DNA from 2 places in the Bacillus spongicola genome. Region 2 is predicted to be linked to the other one. Evidence: predicted binding sites of a transcription regulator. Region 2 holds the regulator's gene; the other holds the start of a gene.
What was found. Region 2 encodes CtsR, which represses protease genes until heat stress. Its sites were predicted from a motif close to ATGGTCAATAAAGGTCAAACA; they were not measured.
Positions count from the first base shown of each region.

Region 1: clpP (ATP-dependent Clp endopeptidase proteolytic subunit ClpP) is a predicted target of CtsR. The motif match lies at 2,531-2,551, and genes of this name have one in related genera.

Region 1 is NZ_JAYKTS010000018.1:66,770-72,018, forward strand. It holds gene mgfK (gluconeogenesis morphogenetic factor MgfK) at 1-195, shown strand, start outside; gene whiA (DNA-binding protein WhiA) at 255-1,208, shown strand; gene U8D43_RS13045 (HPr family phosphocarrier protein) at 1,234-1,491, shown strand; gene clpP (ATP-dependent Clp endopeptidase proteolytic subunit ClpP) at 1,864-2,457, opposite strand; tRNA gene U8D43_RS13055 (tRNA-Arg) at 2,705-2,776, shown strand; gene rpoN (RNA polymerase factor sigma-54) at 3,100-4,371, shown strand; gene U8D43_RS13065 (glutaredoxin family protein) at 4,459-4,698, shown strand; gene U8D43_RS13070 (sugar-binding transcriptional regulator) at 4,829-5,249, shown strand, end outside.
Region 2 is NZ_JAYKTS010000026.1:10-16,059, reverse strand. It holds gene U8D43_RS15740 (Mini-ribonuclease 3) at 1-269, opposite strand, end outside; gene cysS (cysteine--tRNA ligase) at 272-1,669, opposite strand; gene cysE (serine O-acetyltransferase) at 1,650-2,312, opposite strand; T-box leader at 2,379-2,589, opposite strand; gene gltX (glutamate--tRNA ligase) at 2,633-4,090, opposite strand; gene ispF (2-C-methyl-D-erythritol 2,4-cyclodiphosphate synthase) at 4,161-4,640, opposite strand; gene ispD (2-C-methyl-D-erythritol 4-phosphate cytidylyltransferase) at 4,666-5,361, opposite strand; gene U8D43_RS15710 (PIN/TRAM domain-containing protein) at 5,381-6,472, opposite strand; gene disA (DNA integrity scanning diadenylate cyclase DisA) at 6,665-7,738, opposite strand; gene radA (DNA repair protein RadA) at 7,742-9,121, opposite strand; gene clpC (ATP-dependent protease ATP-binding subunit ClpC) at 9,908-12,352, opposite strand; gene mcsB (protein-arginine kinase McsB) at 12,366-13,433, opposite strand; gene mcsA (protein-arginine kinase activator protein McsA) at 13,433-13,969, opposite strand; gene U8D43_RS15680 (CtsR family transcriptional regulator) at 13,990-14,451, opposite strand; gene U8D43_RS15675 (hypothetical protein) at 15,219-15,428, shown strand.

The DNA.
Region 1 (5,249 bases), on a different contig from region 2:
CCGTTAGAAGTTCAGATGAAATACAAGGAAGAGCTCGCTAAACCAGTCGTGTATGATATAGATCGCTTGAAAGAATTAGGTCTAGACGTGCTATATAAGAATATCCTTTCATATGAAGGAGAGTATATTCGACACAATACAGATGAAGTAGCGAAGATTATCTACACATTATTAGAGGACGAGAAGCATAATTAAATAGTAGACTATCCTATAGGGTTACTATGTGCAACCGTTTGTACCAGGAGGTGAAGGGTATGTCGTTTGCATCTGAAACGAAGAAAGAATTAACGAATATAGAAATGAAACATTGTTGTGCAAAAGCCGAATTATCTGCATTAATTCGCATGAATGGCTCCCTTTCCTTTTCGAATCGTATGCTCATTGTTAATATTCAAACAGAAAATGCAGCGATTGCTAGACGGATTTACACATTGATTAAAAAGATTTATCAAGCTCCCGTTGAATTATTGGTACGGAAAAAAATGCGCTTAAAGAAAAACAATGTGTATATTGTCCGTTTAAATGAGGGTGCTAAACAAATTTTAGAAGATTTAATGATCTTAGCAGAAGGATTTACGTTTGTTTATAATATTTCGCCTGAACTTATAAAGAAAAAGTGCTGCAAACGAAGTTATTTACGAGGAGCATTTTTAGCTGGCGGCTCCGTGAACAATCCAGAAACATCTTCCTATCACTTAGAGATTTTTTCACTTTATGAAGAGCATAATCAAGCTCTATCAGATTTAATGAATATATTTGGTTTAAACAGTAAAACGTTAGAGCGGAAAAAAGGCTTCATTACTTATTTAAAAGAGGCAGAAAAAATCACGGAACTCTTAAATGTAATTGGCGCGCATAATGCGTTGATGCGATTTGAGGACGTTCGGATTGTTCGTGATATGCGTAATTCTGTCAACCGCCTAGTGAACTGCGAAACAGCCAATTTAAATAAAACAATTGGAGCGGCTCTACGACAAGTGGAAAATATTCGCTTTATTGAAGCAGTGGTCGGTCTAAATATTCTCCCAGATAAATTAAGAGAAATCGCTGAGCTCCGGGTGGCCTATCAAGATGTTACATTAAAAGAGTTAGGTGAGATGGTGTCAGGAGGAACGGTGAGTAAGTCGGGAGTAAACCACCGATTACGAAAGATTGATCAAATAGCGGATCGTCTTCGTGCAGGTGAATCTGTATCACAAAAAACATGAAAAATATAAAGGGGAGAAAAGTGACATGGTTGAGAAAAAAATAGAAGTTAAGCTAAAAACGGGCTTGCAAGCGAGACCAGCAGCTCTTTTTGTACAAGAAGCAAACCGTTTTTCATCTGAAGTTTTTTTAGAAAAAGACGGAAAAAAAGTTAACGCCAAGAGTATTATGGGGCTTATGAGCTTAGCGATTAGCTCCGGGGCGACCGTTTCACTGATTGCCGATGGAAATGACGAAAATGAAGCCATCAACGCGCTAAGTGAATTCGTAATAAAGGAAGTCTAATAAAACAAAAAAACAGCTCGTCGCGGCTGTTTTTTATTTTCATATTTTTCGACCTAGTCTTGCAGCCCCTAAAAGAATGATTTCGGGCATTGTTTCGGTGTTTTGCACTGTACTACTGGTACAATGAACGTTTCTGGGAATAAATAAATTCAATACCGCAACATAATGCAAAAAGGTCCTCTCAAAAAAATTCACCTCCGGAAGAATGGGAGATGAATTTTGAAAAAAGCTATTTTCGAATCAGTCTATAAACTTGGATACCGAAAAAATGAAAGACTCTTCATTAGGAAATTATCCGAAATACTCTTACTACTTGTGTTTTCTTAGTGCCAAGAGCTACAAAGCATTTGATCAGAGCGTTAAAAAAAGTACTTATTTCGATATATCGTGGCGTGTCATGATTTTATCAATTAAACCATACTCTAAAGCACGTTCTGCTGTCATAAAGTTATCGCGATCTGTGTCACGGCTGATGACCTCAAGATCTTGACCTGTACGTTCAGCAAGAATGCCATTTAATTTTTCACGTAAGAATAAAATGCGCTTTGCGGCAATTTCAATTTCTGTTGCTTGACCTTGGGCACCGCCAAGTGGTTGATGAATCATAACTTCACTATTCGGTAAAGCATAGCGATGTCCTTTTTCACCTGCAGCTAATAAGAAGGCTCCCATAGAGGCTGCCATACCGATACAAATTGTTTGCACTTTAGGCTTAATAAATTGCATCGTGTCATAAATCGCCATTCCGGCAGTGATACTACCACCTGGAGAGTTAATGTAGATAGAGATATCTTTCTCTGGGTTTTCAGCCTCTAAGAATAACAATTGTGAGACAATGGAGTTGGCTACATTATCGTCGATTGCGCTCCCAAGCATAATGATTCGGTCTTTTAACAGGCGTGAATAAATATCGTATGCACGCTCACCGCGATTTGTTTGTTCAATAACTGTAGGAATTAAGTTCATTCTTATTTCCTCCTTTTTAATATGAGCAGGCGTACCTGCTTGTAGTTTGCTTATGTAAATTAATGATACACTGATGGTCAATGAAGGTCAAACGTTTCGCCTTAACAATTTATTGTGCTTTGCTTTGAATAAAGGCTACAGTAACATTCTCCATCATACCCACTTCTTCCTCTTTTAAAACTAGGAAAAACTATTGCTTAATTGCTAGATGTCCATTATAATATGAAATCGTACCACTTATATTTGCGCCCTCGTAGTGTAATGGATCACACGTAAGATTCCGGTTCTTAAAATGGGGGTTCGATTCCCTCCGAGGGCATAACTGAAAACCTCTCCCTATTAAGGGGAGAGGTTTTTTTTTACGGCTTTGTATACATTGTTGCTATTCAAATTACGTATCGATGGAATCAGCCACTTTAGAATGGGTTTTGTTCAAAAATAGACGATGGGATGCACCGAAGTCAATTCTTTTGGTAAGATAAGAAAGTGTAAATTTGGGTCGTTAGTTAGATGCCTACCTCCATGAACCGCCGACTCATGATTGAAGGTTGGATCATCTTATGTCGTTCTTGTAGGTTTTCACCGCTTGTTAAATAGACAGAATTATGGGAAAATGGTGAAAAAGTGATAGGAGGCAAGTAGATGGAACTCAAGCAAATACAATCTCAAGTGCTAAAACTAAAAATGACTACAAGCTTGAGGCAGTCTATTGAATTGTTGTCAATGTCTACACTTGAGCTAGAAGACTTTCTTGAAGACCAAGTGTTGGAAAATCCCTTTCTTTCTGTAAAAAAAGAAGAGTCTGGCTCTAAATCGAAGGGTTTATCGTCAGATTGGACGGAGCTTACGGCTGCACCCGTTTCATTTTGCTTAGAAGAAGAGATTTTTTCACAATTACATTTGAAAGCGTTTTCTAAAGAAGAATTGAGAAATTTCCGTGTCTTAATTCAGTATATCAATGAAAATGGATTTTTTGAGATTACTGATTTCAATAATCTGCCTTTGTCCATGGAGCCAATCTCCTTTTATATTGAAGAAATTCAAAAATTAGAGCCGGCAGGAATTGGTGCGAGAAGTATTGAAGAATCTTTGCTTTTGCAGCTTTCTCGAAAGAATGGTTCATCCTTAGCAAAAAAAATTGTTGAACAAGGATTTTCGTTAGTTGTAGCAGAAAAGTGGCGTCCTTTAGCGAAGTTATTATCAGTATCAATCGTGGAAATCCAAACGGCAATAGATGAAATCGCTCAGCTGCACCTCTATCCTGTAAAAAAAGCTTCAGAGCAAGCCATCAACTATATTACGCCCGATTTATTGGTAAACCTAAAAGGGGATGAATTCGAAGTAATTATTAATGAAAGAAATGTACCCGTTATCTCTTTTCAAGATGCTAGTTTTCGAGAGTATCGTGCTGATCAAGATGAGCAGCTTCAGACGTTTTTAGATGATAGAAAGCGCCATTATGAATCGATTTCTCAAGGCCTTGCGCATCGCAATATGAGTCTATTAGCTATTGGATATCGTATCGTTCATCATCAACGTGCATTTTTAACGGATGGTCCTTCAGCACTCAATCCACTTTCACAAAAACAGATTGCAGAAGATATCGGCGTGCACGAATCAACCGTTAGCCGCTTAGTTAGAGGAAAGTACATTCAAACACCTTTTGGCACTTTTGAATTGAATTTCTTTTTTTCGACGAGAATAGGGGACGAACAATCCGACGTGTCCGTTCGAAAGGTGAAAGAGTTAGTGCAAACAATTGTGACCGAGGAAAATAAATTAAAACCGTTATCGGATGAAAAGATTTGCCAAACACTAAGCGAAAAGGGTATTCTCATTTCAAGAAGAACGGTAGCAAAATACCGAGACCAACTCGGGATTCCGTCGTCTACGAAAAGAAAACGATATACATAAAAGTTGTTTTCGCAAGGATTATTGTTGTTTCCATGTCAAAAACATAAATAAATGCGAAAAGAGCCTTGAATAAGGAGGCGAGAAGAATTGAAGGAAATTATTTTTTACACAAGAGAAAGCTGCCATTTATGTGAAGAGGCGAAACGGACTTTATTATTAGTCCAAGAAGAGATCCCATTTATCCTAATCGAGCGGGATATTGCAAGCCGTGAGGAATGGACAGAAAAATATGGGCTTATGATACCAGTCGTTGAATGTCAAGGGGAAATTGTGCAATTTGGATTTGTCGATTTTTATTCAATTAGTAAACGCTTACAAGCTAAATAGTGAGTTGAATATTAAAAACAACCCTGATACAATACTAATTAGAGGCAGGGATAAATTTTTTTAGCGTTACTGGGACACAATATGTCTTACTGGGACGTATGTTGACCATTAACCTTGAAGGAGCTTTTATATGAAATCGATGATTGATATTCAAAAGCAATTATTACCTGACCTGCTAGAGATTATGCAAAAAAGGTATCATATTCTTCAATCGATTCGATTTTTACAACCGGTCGGGAGAAGAAGCTTGAGTGGAGCCTTAGGGTTAACCGAGCGCGTTTTGAGAAGTGAGGTCGATTTTTTGAAAAATCAAGATCTCATTGCGATCAAAGCGGAGGGAATGAGCATTACTGAAGAGGGATTTACATTATTACTTGAACTTGAAGGTGTAATGCGAGAGATATCTGGAATTAATGTAATGGAGCAGAAAATCAAAAAGCAGTTTATGCTCCAAGAAGTTGTCATTGTACCTGGTGAGTCGGACGAGTCATTATGGGTGAAAGAAGAAATGGGAAGAGCAACCACTTTAAGTATGAAAAAGCGATTAGAAG
Region 2 (16,050 bases):
ATCGATCCGGATTTTGCATTTCTTCCTCTTCTCATCACAGCTAATTCTTCTTCTGTTAAAACATCTTCATCAAGAAGCGCTTTTAATATTGCTGCTTGCGCCTTGGCTGATACATATTTCGTTGCTTCTCGATGAAGTTGATTCGGTTTCACTCTTCCAGATTCTAGAAGAAAGCGGCGAACGTATAGTTCGTAGACCGCATCCCCCATATAGGCTAGAGCTAATGCATTTATTTGCTTGGCTTCTTTATATTTTTCCTCAAATAACATCATTAACCTCTTTTCCAGCGCGTTCCTTGAGGGGTGTCTTCTAGGATGATTTTTAGGTCTTTTAATTGATCACGAATAGAATCTGCTAATTGAAAATCTCGGTCTTTTCGGGCTTGAAGACGTTTTTCAATCATCACTTCAATGTCTTGATCTAGTAATACTTCTTCCTCTAGCTTCAGCCCTAGAAGGAGAAATAAATCCTCAAATTCTTTCATAAATGATTTTATCACTTTTTCAGATGTGTTTTTTCCTCTAAGATAGTAATTTGCCTGCTTTGAGAGTTCAAATAAAACGGAAATTGCATTTGCTGTATTAAAATCATCATCCATTGAATCCAGAAATTCTTGATGAAGATTCTCAATTTTTTCTAACCATTGATTCTCATCATCCGTTAAATTCGCGCTTATCGTATTCCGGTGTTTTAGGTTTTCATAGGATGTTCTTAAGCGTTCTAAACCTGCTTCTGTGCTTTCTAATAAGTCAATACTATAATTAATAGGGTGACGATAATGAACGGATAGCATAAAGAACCGCAAAACTTGTGGATCTTGCTCCTTTAAGATGTCATGAACCAGCACAAAGTTCCCGAGAGATTTGGACATTTTTTCATTATCAATATTAATATACCCATTATGCAACCAATATCGAGCAAATGGTTTTCCTGTCAGTGCTTCTGATTGAGCGATTTCGTTTTCATGATGCGGGAACGCTAAGTCTTGCCCACCAGCATGAATATCTATGGTATCACCTAAATATTTTTTCACCATGGCGGAGCATTCGATATGCCAACCTGGTCTACCTATTCCCCAAGGGCTTTGCCAATTGATTTCGCCCTCTTTCGCCGCTTTCCAAAGTACAAAATCTAGTGAGTCTTCTTTTTTCTCACCAATCTCAATACGTGCACCTACCCGAAGATCGTCAAGTGGCTGATGAGATAGTTTTCCATATTCATTAAACTTACGTGTCCGATAATAGACATCTCCTTCTGACTCATAGGCGAATCCTTTTTCAATTAACGCCGCTATGAATTCGATGATAATGTCCATATTCTCTGTTACACGAGGATGCAGGTCGGCCCGATTGCAACCGAGTGCTTCTGTATCTTCAAAATATGCATCAATAAACCTCTGTGAAATTACCGGAACTTCTTCTCCTAACTCATTCGCCGCACGAATCAGTTTATCATCTACATCGGTAAAGTTTGAAACAAACTCTACGTCATAGCCACGGTATTCTAAATAGCGGCGAACGGTATCAAAAACGATGACAGGCCGAGCATTCCCGATATGAATGTAGTTGTAGACAGTTGGTCCACAGACATACATCTTCACCTTACCTTCTTCTTGTGGAATAAAATCTTCTTTTAGTCTAGATAGCGTGTTATACACTTTTATGCCCATGTTTCAAACTCCTCTCTGATTGTTCAACTATACCTTTAAGTTGTGCAATTTCTCGTTCCATTTCTTCGCAACGATCAGAAATTGGATCTGGAAGATCGCTATGATTCAAATCTTGCATCACGCGAACACCATTTTTAATAACGACTTTCCCAGGAATCCCTACAACTGTTGAATTCGCCGGCACATTTTTTAGAACTACAGATCCGGCTCCAATTTTCGAATTTTCTTCAACCGTTATTGAACCAAGCACCTTCGCTCCGGCGGCAATTAACACATTACTCTTCACAGTTGGATGGCGTTTACCCTTTTCCTTACCAGTCCCACCAAGCGTCACTCCCTGATAAATAGTAACGTTATCACCAATCTCACACGTTTCCCCAACGACAACACCCATTCCATGATCAATGAAGAAACGATGACCTATTTTCGCTCCTGGATGAATTTCAATACCTGTAAAGAAGCGGCTAATTTGAGATGTTGCCCTCGCCAGAAAATAAAATTTTCTTTTATACAGGCCGTGAGCTATTCGATGTGACCAGACAGCATGTAATCCCGAATACGTAAGAATCACTTCGAAGTAATTACGTGCTGCGGGATCTTGTTCAAAAATAACATCAATATCCTCTTTAAATATTTTTAACATCTTCCTCCTCCTCTCCATGATCTACGTTCACCGTTTAACTCCATATAAAAAAGCGCCTCTGCAAAAGACAGAGACGCTTTACTAGCGCGGTTCCACTCTGTTTAGGGCAAAAATCTCCCTCAACTCATTCAGGATAACGGTTCAACCGCCTTTGCCTACTGTATTCAGCAAAGGACTCCAAGGTGCATTTCAACACTCAAAACACTAACCACTTCCAGCCTAGGTGGTTTTCTCTATCAGCATTCGAGTATTTACTTCTCCTCTTCAACATTTTCTACTTTATTGGATTATATATACTATATTACATTCTATGAAAAATGTTAATTTAAAATGCTTTGCAGACGATTATTCACCTTATCTTTACCTAATAATTGGATGACATACGGCAGATCTGGTCCATGAGTTTGTCCTGTAATAGCCACTCGAAGCGGCATAAATAACTTCTTGCCTTTGTGTCCTGTATCTTTTTGGACCGCTTTCATGGCTGCTTTAATGTTCGGAGCTACAAATTCTTCAAGCTCACTAATTTTTTCTACAAATGTAGCAAGTACTTCAGGGACTTGTTCTTCTGCTAATACTTCACTTGCTTCTTCATCATACTGAACTGAATCTTGGAAGAACATTCCTGAGTATTCAACAATTTCTGCACCAAAACTCATTTTTTCGTGAAACAAGCCAATCAGTTCTTTTGCCCACGCTTTTGTTTCATCGGTTAGTGGTGTTTTTAGTCGGTTCGACTTCAACAAATGTGGAAGAGCTAAGTCAACTAACGCATCTAACTCAAGGTTTTTCAAATATTGATTATTCATCCAGGTTAGCTTTTGCTTATCGAAAACGGCAGGAGAGGTTGATAGACGGTCTGTATCGAAAATTTCTACGAACTGTTCTTTCGTAAAAATTTCTTCTTCTCCTTTTGGAGACCAACCTAAGAGGGCAATGAAATTAAAGAGCGCTTCCGGTAAATATCCAAGCTCCTCATATTGCTCAATAAACTGAATAATACTTTCATCACGTTTACTTAATTTCTTACGGCTTTCATTTACGATCAATGTCATATGTCCGAATTCTGGCATTTCCCAGCCTAATGCTTCGTAAATAACCATTTGTTTCGGTGTATTGGAGATATGATCTTCTCCACGTAAAACATGAGTAATGTTCATAAGATGATCATCCACAACTACAGCAAAGTTATAGGTAGGTGTTCCATCCTTCTTGACGATAACATAGTCACTCATTCCGTCTGATTCAAACGACACTTCGTCTTTCACCATATCTTTAAAAGTATATACTTTACGAGCCGGTATTTTTATTCGAATACTCGGTGTACGTCCTTCTTTCTCGAAACGCTCTTTGTCTTCTGCAGTAAGGTGACGACATTTGCCAGAGTAGCCAAGCATTTCACCTGAAGAGGCTTGGGCATCACGCTCTGCCTCCAACTCTTCCTCTGAGCAATAGCAATAATACGCTTGATCCGTTGTCAGTAGCTCATCGAAATGCTTTTTATAAATATCATTTCTCTCTGTTTGTCGGTACGGGCCATACTTTCCTCCCACATCCACACTCTCATCCCAATCAATTCCAAGCCATTTTAAATAGTGAAGCTGACTTTCTTCCCCACCTTCAATGTTTCGTTTTTTATCCGTATCTTCAATTCGAATAATAAATTTCCCACCATGATGGCGTGCAAATAAATAGTTAAATAATGCTGTTCGTGCATTTCCAATATGTAAATGTCCTGTTGGACTAGGTGCATAACGCACGCGAACTTCTTTTGACATCACTCTTCCTCCTCAATCTACGCTTACTATTGATACATTTTATCACCGTTAACGACTAGAAGAAAGTACCTTATAGGGTCTCTTTCAGTAAAATCGTCGCTTGAGCAGCAATCCCTTCGCCTCTTCCTGTAAAACCGAGTTTTTCTGTCGTTGTCGCTTTTACATTCACCTTATCTGCTGAGGATTCTAACAACTCGGCAATCCGGGACCGCATTTGTTCGATATGCGGAGCCATTTTCGGCTTTTGAGCAATGATTGTACAATCGATATTCCCTAATTCATACCCAGCTTGTTTTACTAGTTCCCACACAGAAGACATCAGGCTGGCCGAATCTGCTCCCTCAAAATCTGGATCAGTGTCCGGGAAGTGTTTTCCAATATCACCTGACCCGATTGCACCTAAAGCGGCGTCAGCCACTACATGCAAGAGAACATCTGCATCAGAATGACCTAGTAACCCTTTTTCATATGGAATATGGATACCCCCAATAATTAATGGACGGTTTTCAACGAGTTGATGAACGTCATAACCTTGACCAATTCGATACATGATTGATTTCTCCTTTCAAATCCTATTAATTTGAAGTTCTTTCACTCCGTTTTTGTAAGATTGCGTCCGCAAAATATAAATCCTCTGTTGTTGTTAATTTAATATTATCATAATCACTTTCTACGATAGCTACTCTTTGTCCCATCCGTTCCACAAGAGAGGCATCATCCGTCCCTAAAAACGAATGAGCTACTGCCTCGCGGTGGGCCTTCTCAAGAAGAGAAAAACGAAAAGCTTGTGGCGTCTGTATAGACCACAAGCTAGATCGATCAATTGTTTCGATGACGGTATGTTGATGGACCTTTTTAATGGTATCTTTGACAGGGACAGCTGCAATAGCTGCTCCTTCCTTCTCGGCTGCTATGACAAGTGCATGAATAACGTCCGTTGTAATAAACGGACGTGCGCCATCATGAACGAGAACCACCCCGTCATGGTTCAGAGCCTTAATACCATTAAAAACGCTATACTGCCTCTCTGATCCACCATACACTAATTGACGGACTTTCTGAAGATCGAATTGTTTCATCAATTCTTGAAAAATCTCTTCTTCATCAGGATGGATAACCAAGAATGTTCCATCGCACAGAGGATCTTGTTCAAACACTTTAAGAGTGTGAACAATAATTGGAGTTTGGTGAATCTCTAGTAGGAGCTTATTACGATTGGCTCCCATTCTTTTCCCTTTTCCTGCTGCCGGAATTACAACTTGATAAGTCATCTCTTATACTCCTTACCTTTTATAACGCTTTTTCTAGTAACTTAGGTTTCGCAAAAATCATCCGACCTGCAGATGTTTGCAATACTGATGTAACCAAAACATCAATGTGTTTGCCAATATAATTTTTACCTTCTTCTACAACAATCATCGTACCATCATCTAAATAGGCAATTCCTTGATTATGCTCTTTTCCATCTTTTATGACCTGAACCTTCATCTCTTCTCCAGGTAACACGACAGGCTTAACTGCGTTAGCCAAATCATTAATATTCAATACTTGAACACCTTGCAAATCACAAACTTTGTTTAAGTTAAAATCATTGGTTACCACAATACCTTGTGTGATTTTTGCTAATTTGACTAGTTTGCTATCCACTTCTTGAATATCTTCAAAATCCCCTTCATAAATTTGGACCTCTACAGGCAGCTCTTTCTGAATGCGATTTAAAATATCCAAGCCTCTGCGTCCACGGTTCCGCTTTAGTACATCGGATGAATCCGCGATATGTTGAAGCTCTTCTAGAACAAACTGAGGAATTACTACGATACCTTCTAAAAATCCCGTTTGGCAAATATCCGCAATTCTTCCATCTATGATCACGCTTGTATCTAAAATTTTTAGTGTGTTTGGGGGAACTTCTAGTTCTTCCTCTCCCGACTTTTTCTTTCCACCTTTACTTCCCAGTGAAAATAAACTAATTAGCTCTTCTCTCTTTTTAAAACCAACTTGAAAACCAATATAGCCAAGTAGTAGGGTAAGTAAAATTGGCACTACGGTATCAAAAAAAGGAAGTTGAAGTCTACTAATTGGTAATCCAAACAAAAACGCTAAAATAAGTCCTGAAATTAATCCAATACTACCAAACAATATTTCTACCGCTGGTGCTTTTACGAGAGAATCCTCAACCCATTTGACAAAATCGACTACATAATCGACCACCCAGAATGTAAAAAGATAAAAAATAATAGCTCCTAGCAAGGCTGTCATATAAGCACTCTTTAATAATGGAATGTCTCCAAGATTTACTAAATCTAACACTTCTGGTAGAAGAAAAATTCCTAGTGTTCCTCCTATAATAAGAAAACACACTTGAACGATTCTCTTTAACATTCCCTCACCTCCTCTTTCCTCATTATAATCATTTTCTCAAATTCATATAGTTTTAAACCCTATTTTTAATAATTGTCACAAAAAAGAAATTTTTTGTTATTTTAATATAATTAAAGACTAAGTATAAATACCAATACCTGTAAAAAATAGTACCATTTCTAAGTATTGGCTGTCAATTTCTGTACCTTTTCATTACAGTTGACGATCTGCGAAGGTTTGCTCTTTTATTAATTTTATTCCTTCTTTGATCTTACGCGCACGAACTTCCCCTATTCCTTCAACATCATCAAGCTGCAAGACCGTTGCTTTAACGACATTGGCTAAATGTTCGAATGTCGTTACTAAGTTTTCAATAATAACTAGAGGAAGTCGAGGTATTTTATTCAAAACACGGTAGCCTCTTGGACAGATAATATCCTCGAGTGGAATATACCCATGAAATCCTAATAACTTTAAAAGGACAGCGTCATCAAGGACCTCATTGTGAGCAAGTTGTTGAAATTTTTCAAGTTTTTCAAAGGGTTTTATCTGTTCTTCGGCAGCATAATCACGAATAATTAACATGGCTTCTTCTTCAATATCCGATAACAATTCATTCATTTGTAAACGAATGAGTCTTCCTTCCGTTCCTAACTCATTTAAATAGGACAAAAGTTCATTTTTAATTCGAAGAACCATTTCAAACCGATGGAGAACTTGAAGCAGATCACTATAGGTTACGAGTTCTTCAAATTCAAGCACTGATAAATTGGAAATACTTTGATCTAACACCACTTTGTATTTCTCCAAGGTTTGAATCGCTTGATTGGCTTTTGTTAAAATAACAGAAATATCCTTTAAAGCATAACGGACATTTCCTTGATATAAGGTGATCACGTTTCTTCTTTGCGATATAGCAATAACAAGTGTCTTCGTCTCTTTCCCTACCCGCTCAGCTGTGCGATGACGCATGCCCGTTTCAGAAGAAGTAATTCTTGGATCAGGAGCTAATTGAGCATTAGCAAGCACAATTTTACTTCCTTTTTCATTTAAAATAATAGCCCCGTCCATCTTAGCTAGTTCATATAAATAACTCGGAGAAAACTGCGAATTGATGTGAAATCCACCGTCCACGAGCCCTTTCACCTTTTCATTATAGCCAAGCACAATGAGACCACCTGTATTTGCTCTCAATACATTATCAATTCCTTCACGAATTGGCGTGCCTGGTGCGATAAATCTCAAAATATCGGACATTGATTTATCTTCCATCTTTCTCCCCTCCATGCACTATTCCCCTCCTAACACAGCTTGTAGCGCTTCTCCTACATGCGCGACCCCAAGCACTTCAATACCACTTGGCTGTTTCCACCCGCCCATGTTGTTGGCTGGAATAATAACCCTTTTAAAGCCCAGCTTGGCCGCTTCTTGGACTCTTTGCTCAATTCTTGAAACCCTGCGAACCTCGCCTGTTAGTCCTACTTCTCCAATAATACAGTCTGTCGCTCGCGTTGCCTGATCTCGAAAGGAAGAGGCAATAGAAATAATTGTTGCCAAATCAATGGCGGGTTCATCAAGTTTGACTCCACCAGCCACCTTTAAGTAAGCATCTTGATTTTGGAGAAGCAGCCCTACTCGCTTTTCCAAAACGGCCATAAGTAATGAGACCCGATTATGGTCCATTCCAGTCGCCATTCTCCTAGGGTTACCAAAGCTCGAAGGAGAAATTAAAGCTTGAATTTCCACTAACACTGGTCTTGTCCCCTCCATCGAAGCTACGACTGTTGAGCCAGAAGCCCCTTGAGAGCGTTCTTCTAAAAAAATTTCAGATGGATTTGCTACCTCTTCAAGTCCTGCTTCTTTCATTTCAAAGATACCCATTTCATTCGTAGAACCAAACCTATTTTTTACTGCCCTTAAGATGCGATAGGAATGATGTCGTTCTCCTTCAAAATATAGAACGGTATCCACCATATGTTCGAGCATTCTCGGACCTGCAATCGCTCCTTCTTTAGTAACATGCCCTACAATAAAGATCGCAATCCCTTTCGTTTTGGCTATTCGCATGAGCTCTGCTGTACATTCTCGCACCTGTGAAACACTTCCTGGAGCGGACGTTACTTCTGGATGAAAAATCGTCTGAATAGAGTCAATGACGATAATATCAGGAGTCATCGTTTCTATAGTAGCTGAGATAAGCTCAAGACTCGTCTCGGCATAAACGAATAGGTTTTCTGAGGTTACGTCTAATCGATCCGCCCTTAGTTTTGTTTGCTTCACTGATTCTTCACCAGAAATATACAACACTTTTTGCTGTAATACAGCTAGCTGTGATGATACTTGTAACAGCAAGGTAGACTTCCCAATCCCTGGATCTCCACCTATTAAGACAAGTGATCCTGGAACGACCCCCCCACCTAATACACGATTCAACTCTTTAATATTGGTAGAAATTCTAGGTTCTTGAACGGTCTCAATCGATGTAATCGCGGTTGCTTTATTGGTAGCCGATGGAGCGGAGTGTACAAAGGCACCACGGGGCCTTTTGCCTGTAACCTCTACCTCTTCTACCATCGTATTCCACTCATTACACCCAGGGCATCTACCCATCCACTTCGCAGATTCATATCCACATGAGGAACACATAAATTTTGTTTTTTTCTTTGCCATATCTCTTTTTTCCTTTCTCTTCAAACCACTTTCAAATATGAACAGACTAATCCTTCTTACTACTATTTCAGCTGATCTTTCTTTTTCCAAGACTCTTTTCGTATACATTGTGGCTATTTCATCTGTTTGTAGATGGAATCTCCCATTGCACTATTGCTTTCTTTCAAAATAGACGAAATGATGCCCGAAACAAAGCGATATCACCGTTTATAGACTGGTTCGAAAAGCAATAATCTTTGCGAAAACAGCCTTTTCAATAAAGCAAGCAGTCACAATAATATCTCTTGATAAGAAAAGAGAACAACGCCTAGTTCTAGATACAAAACTATAATTAACTTTATTCATTATGAAGTTTTTTTGTAAATATTGGTGCTTCAAACTAAATCGTCAAGGATATCCTCTGTATTGCAAACGCTCTTCTCGTATACACTGTTGCTATTTCAACTAATTTTGGATTCAGTCCTACATTTTGTCGTTAATATTCTTCAAAAACAGATGAAAAGATGGCCCGAATTCTATCTTGTATGTGGTTAATATCTTATTACAGAAAGCACCCTTTGTTATGAATATATCCTTATGAAAAAAGAGGTACACGATCCTGCTTTTCCGTGTACCTCCAAACTTCAATCTATCTGCACTTTTCGTTTTCATTGTTTAATTTTGCACTTGACCAAAACAGTAATATCCTTCTTTCTTTTTCACCAACGAATTTTATTAGGGCTCCTTTCGTTAGGTGAAAAGTAAGAATGTTTTTTCAAGAATTAATTTCTTTGCGAATACAACCCTCTATAATGATGCTGATTCTGAGGGTTCTTTGATTTTCACAACAAACTCTTTGTCTTCCACGTCAATAACGATATCTTGACCTGTCAGCAATTTCCCTTTTAAAAGTTCTTCTGATAATCGGTCTTCAACATGTTTTTGAATTGCTCTACGTAGCGGACGAGCACCATATTCAGGATCATAGCCTTCTTCAGCAATTTTCTCTTTTGCTGTATCTGTCAAAGAGAGTGAGATATGTTGTTCCTTTAATCGTTTGGTTAACTGGTCAGACATTAGCGTAACAATCTCTTTTAAGTGCTCTTTTTCTAATGAATGGAACACAATCAGTTCATCAATTCGATTTAAAAACTCTGGACGGAATGCACGCTTCAGTTCTTCTAGTACTTTTGATTTCATGTCTTTATAATCTTGAGTAGCATCTTGAACATTAAAACCAACATATTTGTTTTGTTTTAATGCCGAAGCCCCTACGTTAGAAGTTAGGATAAGGACAGTGTTTCGGAAATCAACAGTTCTTCCTTTTGAATCCGTTAACCGACCGTCCTCTAGCACTTGTAAAAGAATGTTAAAAACATCAGGATGTGCTTTTTCAATCTCATCTAACAAGACGACTGAGTAAGGTTTTCGACGAACCTTTTCAGTCAGTTGACCACCCTCTTCATAACCGACATACCCAGGAGGAGATCCGACAAGTCGTGAAGTTGAATGCTTTTCCATATACTCCGACATGTCAATTCGGATAATGGCTTCTTCATCACCAAACATGGATTCGGCTAACGCTCGAGCTAATTCTGTTTTCCCTACTCCTGTGGGCCCTAAGAAAACAAATGATCCAATCGGACGTTTCGGGTCTTTCAACCCTGCACGGGCTCTTCTCACCGCTTTTGATACTGCAACAACCGCTTCATTTTGACCGATTACTCTAGAGTGTAAGATTTCTTCTAGATTAAGGAGTTTATCAGTTTCTGTTTGAGCTAGCTTAGAAACAGGAACTCCGGTCCAACTCGATACGACTGTTGCAATATCTTCTACAGTCACTTCTGTATTTTCTTGACCTTGTTTTTCTTTCCAGGTTTTCTTTGTTTCTTCTAAATCTTCGCGTAACCGCTGTTCTGTATCACGTAAACTTGCGGCTTTCTCAAATTCTTGACTCTGTACAGATGCGTCTTTTTCATTGCGAATCTCATCTAATTTCGTCTCTAGCTCTTTTAAGTTTGGTGGTGTTGTATACGAGCGTAAACGAACTTTCGAACCTGCCTCGTCAATCAAATCAATTGCTTTATCCGGTAAGAACCGGTCGGGAATGTAGCGATCAGATAGCTTAACCGCCGCGTCGATAGCTTCATCAGTTATCGAAACACGGTGATGAGCTTCATAACGATCACGAAGACCTTTTAGAATTTGCACGGATTCATCAGCTGTAGGCTCATCGACTTGAATTGGCTGAAAACGTCTTTCGAGCGCAGCATCTTTTTCAATGTACTTCCGATATTCATCTAGCGTAGTCGCCCCAATACACTGAAGCTCTCCTCTTGCAAGAGAAGGTTTTAAAATATTCGAAGCATCGATTGCCCCTTCTGCTCCCCCTGCACCAATTAATGTATGCAACTCGTCGATGAACAAGATGATATTATTGGCTTGTCGAATTTCATCCATTACTTTTTTCAAGCGATCTTCAAACTCTCCTCGATACTTTGTCCCCGCAACTACGGTTCCCATATCTAGAGTCATCACCCGTTTGTCTCGCAATATCTCAGGGACTTCATTATTGATGATTTGTTGAGCAAGGCCTTCAGCAATGGCTGTTTTTCCGACACCAGGCTCTCCGATTAAGACTGGATTATTCTTCGTTCGACGGCTCAAAACCTCAATTACACGCTGTATTTCTTTACTTCTACCGATAACAGGGTCTAGGCTACCTTCTCGTGCAACAGCTGTTAAATCCCTCGCCAAGCTGTCTAAGGTTGGTGTATTCGCATTCCCCCCACCAACTTGGTGGCCACCACTTGACTCATTGCTTCCGAGTAACTGAAGGACTTGTTGTCTTGCTTTATTGAGACTCACGCCAAGATTGTTAAGAACCCTTGCTGCAACACCCTCACCTTCCCGAATTAAGCCCAATAAAATATGTTCCGTTCCAACATAGGAGTGACCGAGCTTTCTCGCCTCGTCCATTGATAATTCAATAACCTTCTTCGCCCGAGGAGTATAGTGGATGTTTTGGCTTGATTCTTTCCCCTTACCAATTAAATTTTCCACTTCTTTTTGAATTTTTTCTGAGCTAAGTCCTAATCCGTATAGGGCTTTTGCTGCAATACCTTCTCCCTCTCTGACTAAACCTAATAAGATATGTTCTGTTCCGATATTAGTGTGAGAAAGTCGAATCGCTTCTTCTTGCGCTAGAGCGAGAACTTTCTGTGCTCTTTCTGTAAATCGACCAAACATCATTTAGATCATCCTCCTAACAATTTTCTTCTAACTCTAATCGCTCACGAATTAACGTGGCACGTCTTATATCTCGTTCTTCCATTTGTAAAGGTCCACCTGCATATTGTTGCAGAAAACCTGGCTGTGTTAGTATCATAAGCTCATTCAAGATATTTCTTGAAATGTTCGAGATGTAACCTAAGTCAATACCAAGACGGACATCAGATAGACATTGAGCTGCTTCCTTTGTATGGATAATACGGCTGTTTGCTAAAATGCCATAGGAACGATAAACCCTGTCTACTAATTGTATGTTTGAAGTTTTGACTAATGCTTCGCGAGCAGATTGCTCTTGGGCGATTATTTGCTTTACTACGCTGTTAAGATCATCCACAATCTCTTCTTCTGACTTGCCCAGGGTCATTTGGTTTGAAATTTGAAAGATATTACCTAATGCTTCGCTACCTTCACCATAAATTCCTCTGACAACCAGACCTAATTGGTTGATTGCAGGAACTAAACGATTCATTTGTTGTGTAAGGTAGAGTCCTGGAAGATGCATCATCACCGAAGCTCGTAGTCCTGTTCCCACATTTGTCGGACAGCTAGTTAAATACCCCATTTGTTCATCATATGCAAAGTCTAATTTTTTCTCTATCCAATCATCTATTTCATTTGCTTTTTGTAATGCTTCCGTTAACTGTAGACCGGGAAATAAACATTGAATACGAAGATGGTCTTCTTCGTTGATCATAAGACTGATGTCTTCTTCTTCAGATAGTAGAACCGCTCCATAACGAGAATTATCCGAGAGTTGAGGGCTAATTAGATGTTTCTCGACTAATACCCTTTTTTGCAATGCTTGAAGCTCATTCATCTTAAACAATTCAAAAACTTGCTTCTCTGACTGGTTATTGGCATTTAACTCTTCTACTATGTCGACAATAGCCTTTGCGTCTTCAGAACTATATACAGAAGGAAAACGATAGGCTGTAACATTCCGAGCCAGTCTCATTCTCGTACTTAAGACAATATCTGAGGCAGGTCCTTCTGCACTCATCCATGAACTAACGGCTTTACTCATAAATTTCTCTAACGACATTATGAGTCCCCCCTCTCATGGAAAATAGTGCTTTCTAATGAACGAATTTCATCTCGTAGCTCAGCTGCTTTTTCAAACTCTTCATTGGATACTAGCTCCTGAAGAGTTTGACGAAGGGAGCTTACTTTTCGTTTTAGGTGAATAGTACCTCCCTGTCGAGCCGGTACCTTTCCTTTATGAGTGAGGTTTCCACTATGCAACCTTTTCAAAATTGGTTGCAATTTATCACTAAATGTTTCGTAACAATGATGACATCCGAATTTACCGATATTCACAAATTGCTCATAGGTCATAGAACAATTTTCACATTGAATATTCTGATGAGAAGCTGACGGATTTTGCTGAGGAAATGCGCTCATATTTAATAATCCTGCGATTAAATTATTTACAGAGAACATATCTCCACCAGTTGATAGCAATGATTCATGCTTCTCTTGAGCACATTTTTGGCATAAATGAATTTCATTCTTTTCCCCATTTACGACCTTTGTAAAATGAAGAGTTGAAGGTCTTTCTCCACACTCCTGACAAATCACATTCTCTCCTCGCTTTCCTGTTATTTATATTTTAGTGTTGTTAGCATACTTTTTAACATTCGAGCCCTTAATTCATCTCGAATTGGCAATTCAATATATATGACCGATCGATCCATGACACTCAACATGATCTTCGCTTCACGCTCAGAGATGACTCTTTCCTCAATTAAACGGTAGATGACATTTTGTGAACTTGCTTGAGAAACCGTTTCACCGAGTATAGCAAGGACTTGCTCGATAAGATGTGCTTTATCATGAGATTGCACCTTCGCAATTCGGATAAAGCCCCCTCCTCCACGCTTACTCTCTACTAAATATCCCCGCTCAATCGTAAAACGTGTGTTAATCACATAATTGATTTGGGAGGGGACACATTGAAAGCGATCCGCCACTTCACTTCGTTTTATTTCTACAATTTCAGAATCACTTTTTTTCAATACTTGCTTTAAATACTGTTCGATAATATCGGAAATATTTCTCAACAAACCTCCTCCTTTTCTGACTTTGACTATATTTGACTTTAATTATACTACATATTGCTTTTCCATTTCAAATAGTTCACTTGATAACGTTTTTAAGCACGACTCTTATGTCAATGATTGATAATACAAGAAGGGATTCTGAAGAAAATTGTATATAGCTCTAACACATCTACTAATTGACACGAAAATATAACCCAAAGTATGTATATATCAAAGAAGTTAATCTCACAGCACCGGTCTATAAACGTTAATATAGCTTTGTTTCGGGCATCATTTCGTCTATTTTTAATGAAAATCAACAGTGAAATGGGTGATTTAATCAAAAATCAGATGAAATAGCCACAATGTATACGAAAAGAGCCGTAAGTATTCACAGTTTATATTTTTAACGCTCACTATAGTTTTTAAACCTTTCCTGACTGATTAAGTGACTGAGCTTAATGAAATCTTTTCCCAGCAACACTAAGATATACTAGAATCATGATTGTCATGCTATGGATTATTTGAAATAATAGAATGATACTTCCAAACATCTTCTATTTCTCTTTAGAATAATTACTAATCTCACATTCCGGACATCGATAATTTAGTGGAAAAATTTATTTTCTACTTAGCCATTCATTCACAAAATATAACGAATCGAAACACATAATGTCTTGAAGTAGCCTTATGTTCTCATGAAAAGTTGATTCAATCATCAATCGTGATTCAAATGGATTATGAATAGTCCTAACAAAGATTAAAACCATAGATAACGAGGTGTTCACATGGATACAGATAAAGAACAACAAATTATGGACGAATTACAGATTATTAAGCACACGTTACAAGAGTTGAAGGATGAAACAAACAATGATAAACCTCCTCATATCCTACTAGACATTGTCAGATCTTTATTGATAGGTCTTTTTCTTGTTGGACCAGCAGCTGTTGGTATTATTGGACTAATTTTGGTTATTGGAAGCTGGCTATCTTAACCTAAATACAGCATTTCAAAATAGTGTTAGTTTCATTGAACCCTGTGTTTAAAGGTATTTTATAGAGGGAACTCAGCGGTTCTTCTTTAAGAATCATAAAAACAGCCATTCAGAAATCCCCTGAAAATTAAAAAGAAGCTCTTCACCTACATCATTTATGTGAAGAGCTTCTTTTTTCTGTCTATAAAGTCATTTAAACATTTGCTTCGTTAAACTACCACTTTCTTAGATTCACCTACAAGAATGATACTTTTCATTTAATGTTCGCCCAAAATATACATATCGGTTTCAGAAGAGGAAATGTAAGGTACTCTTTTCTCTTAGTACTCCCTCTAAAAGAATGCACTATTTTGGATGTTCTTATAACTCACATTTCGCAGGTCAGATCTAGACTTAGCCAATTTTTTAGATTAAGTTTTTAAAAACGTTTAATTCTTCTATTCAGCCGACAAATTTTCCTTTTTTTCTTCAATTGTCGGCTGTATTCGACATGTCCAGAACGGTCTGGCTGAATTTCACGTTAGTTCTTTACTGATTCTTCCTGTTTCGACACGTATATCGAGGGGTCATACCCGGCTAAACACACAATTCGCTTGGTTTGTTCTTGGATGTTGTCTGGCAG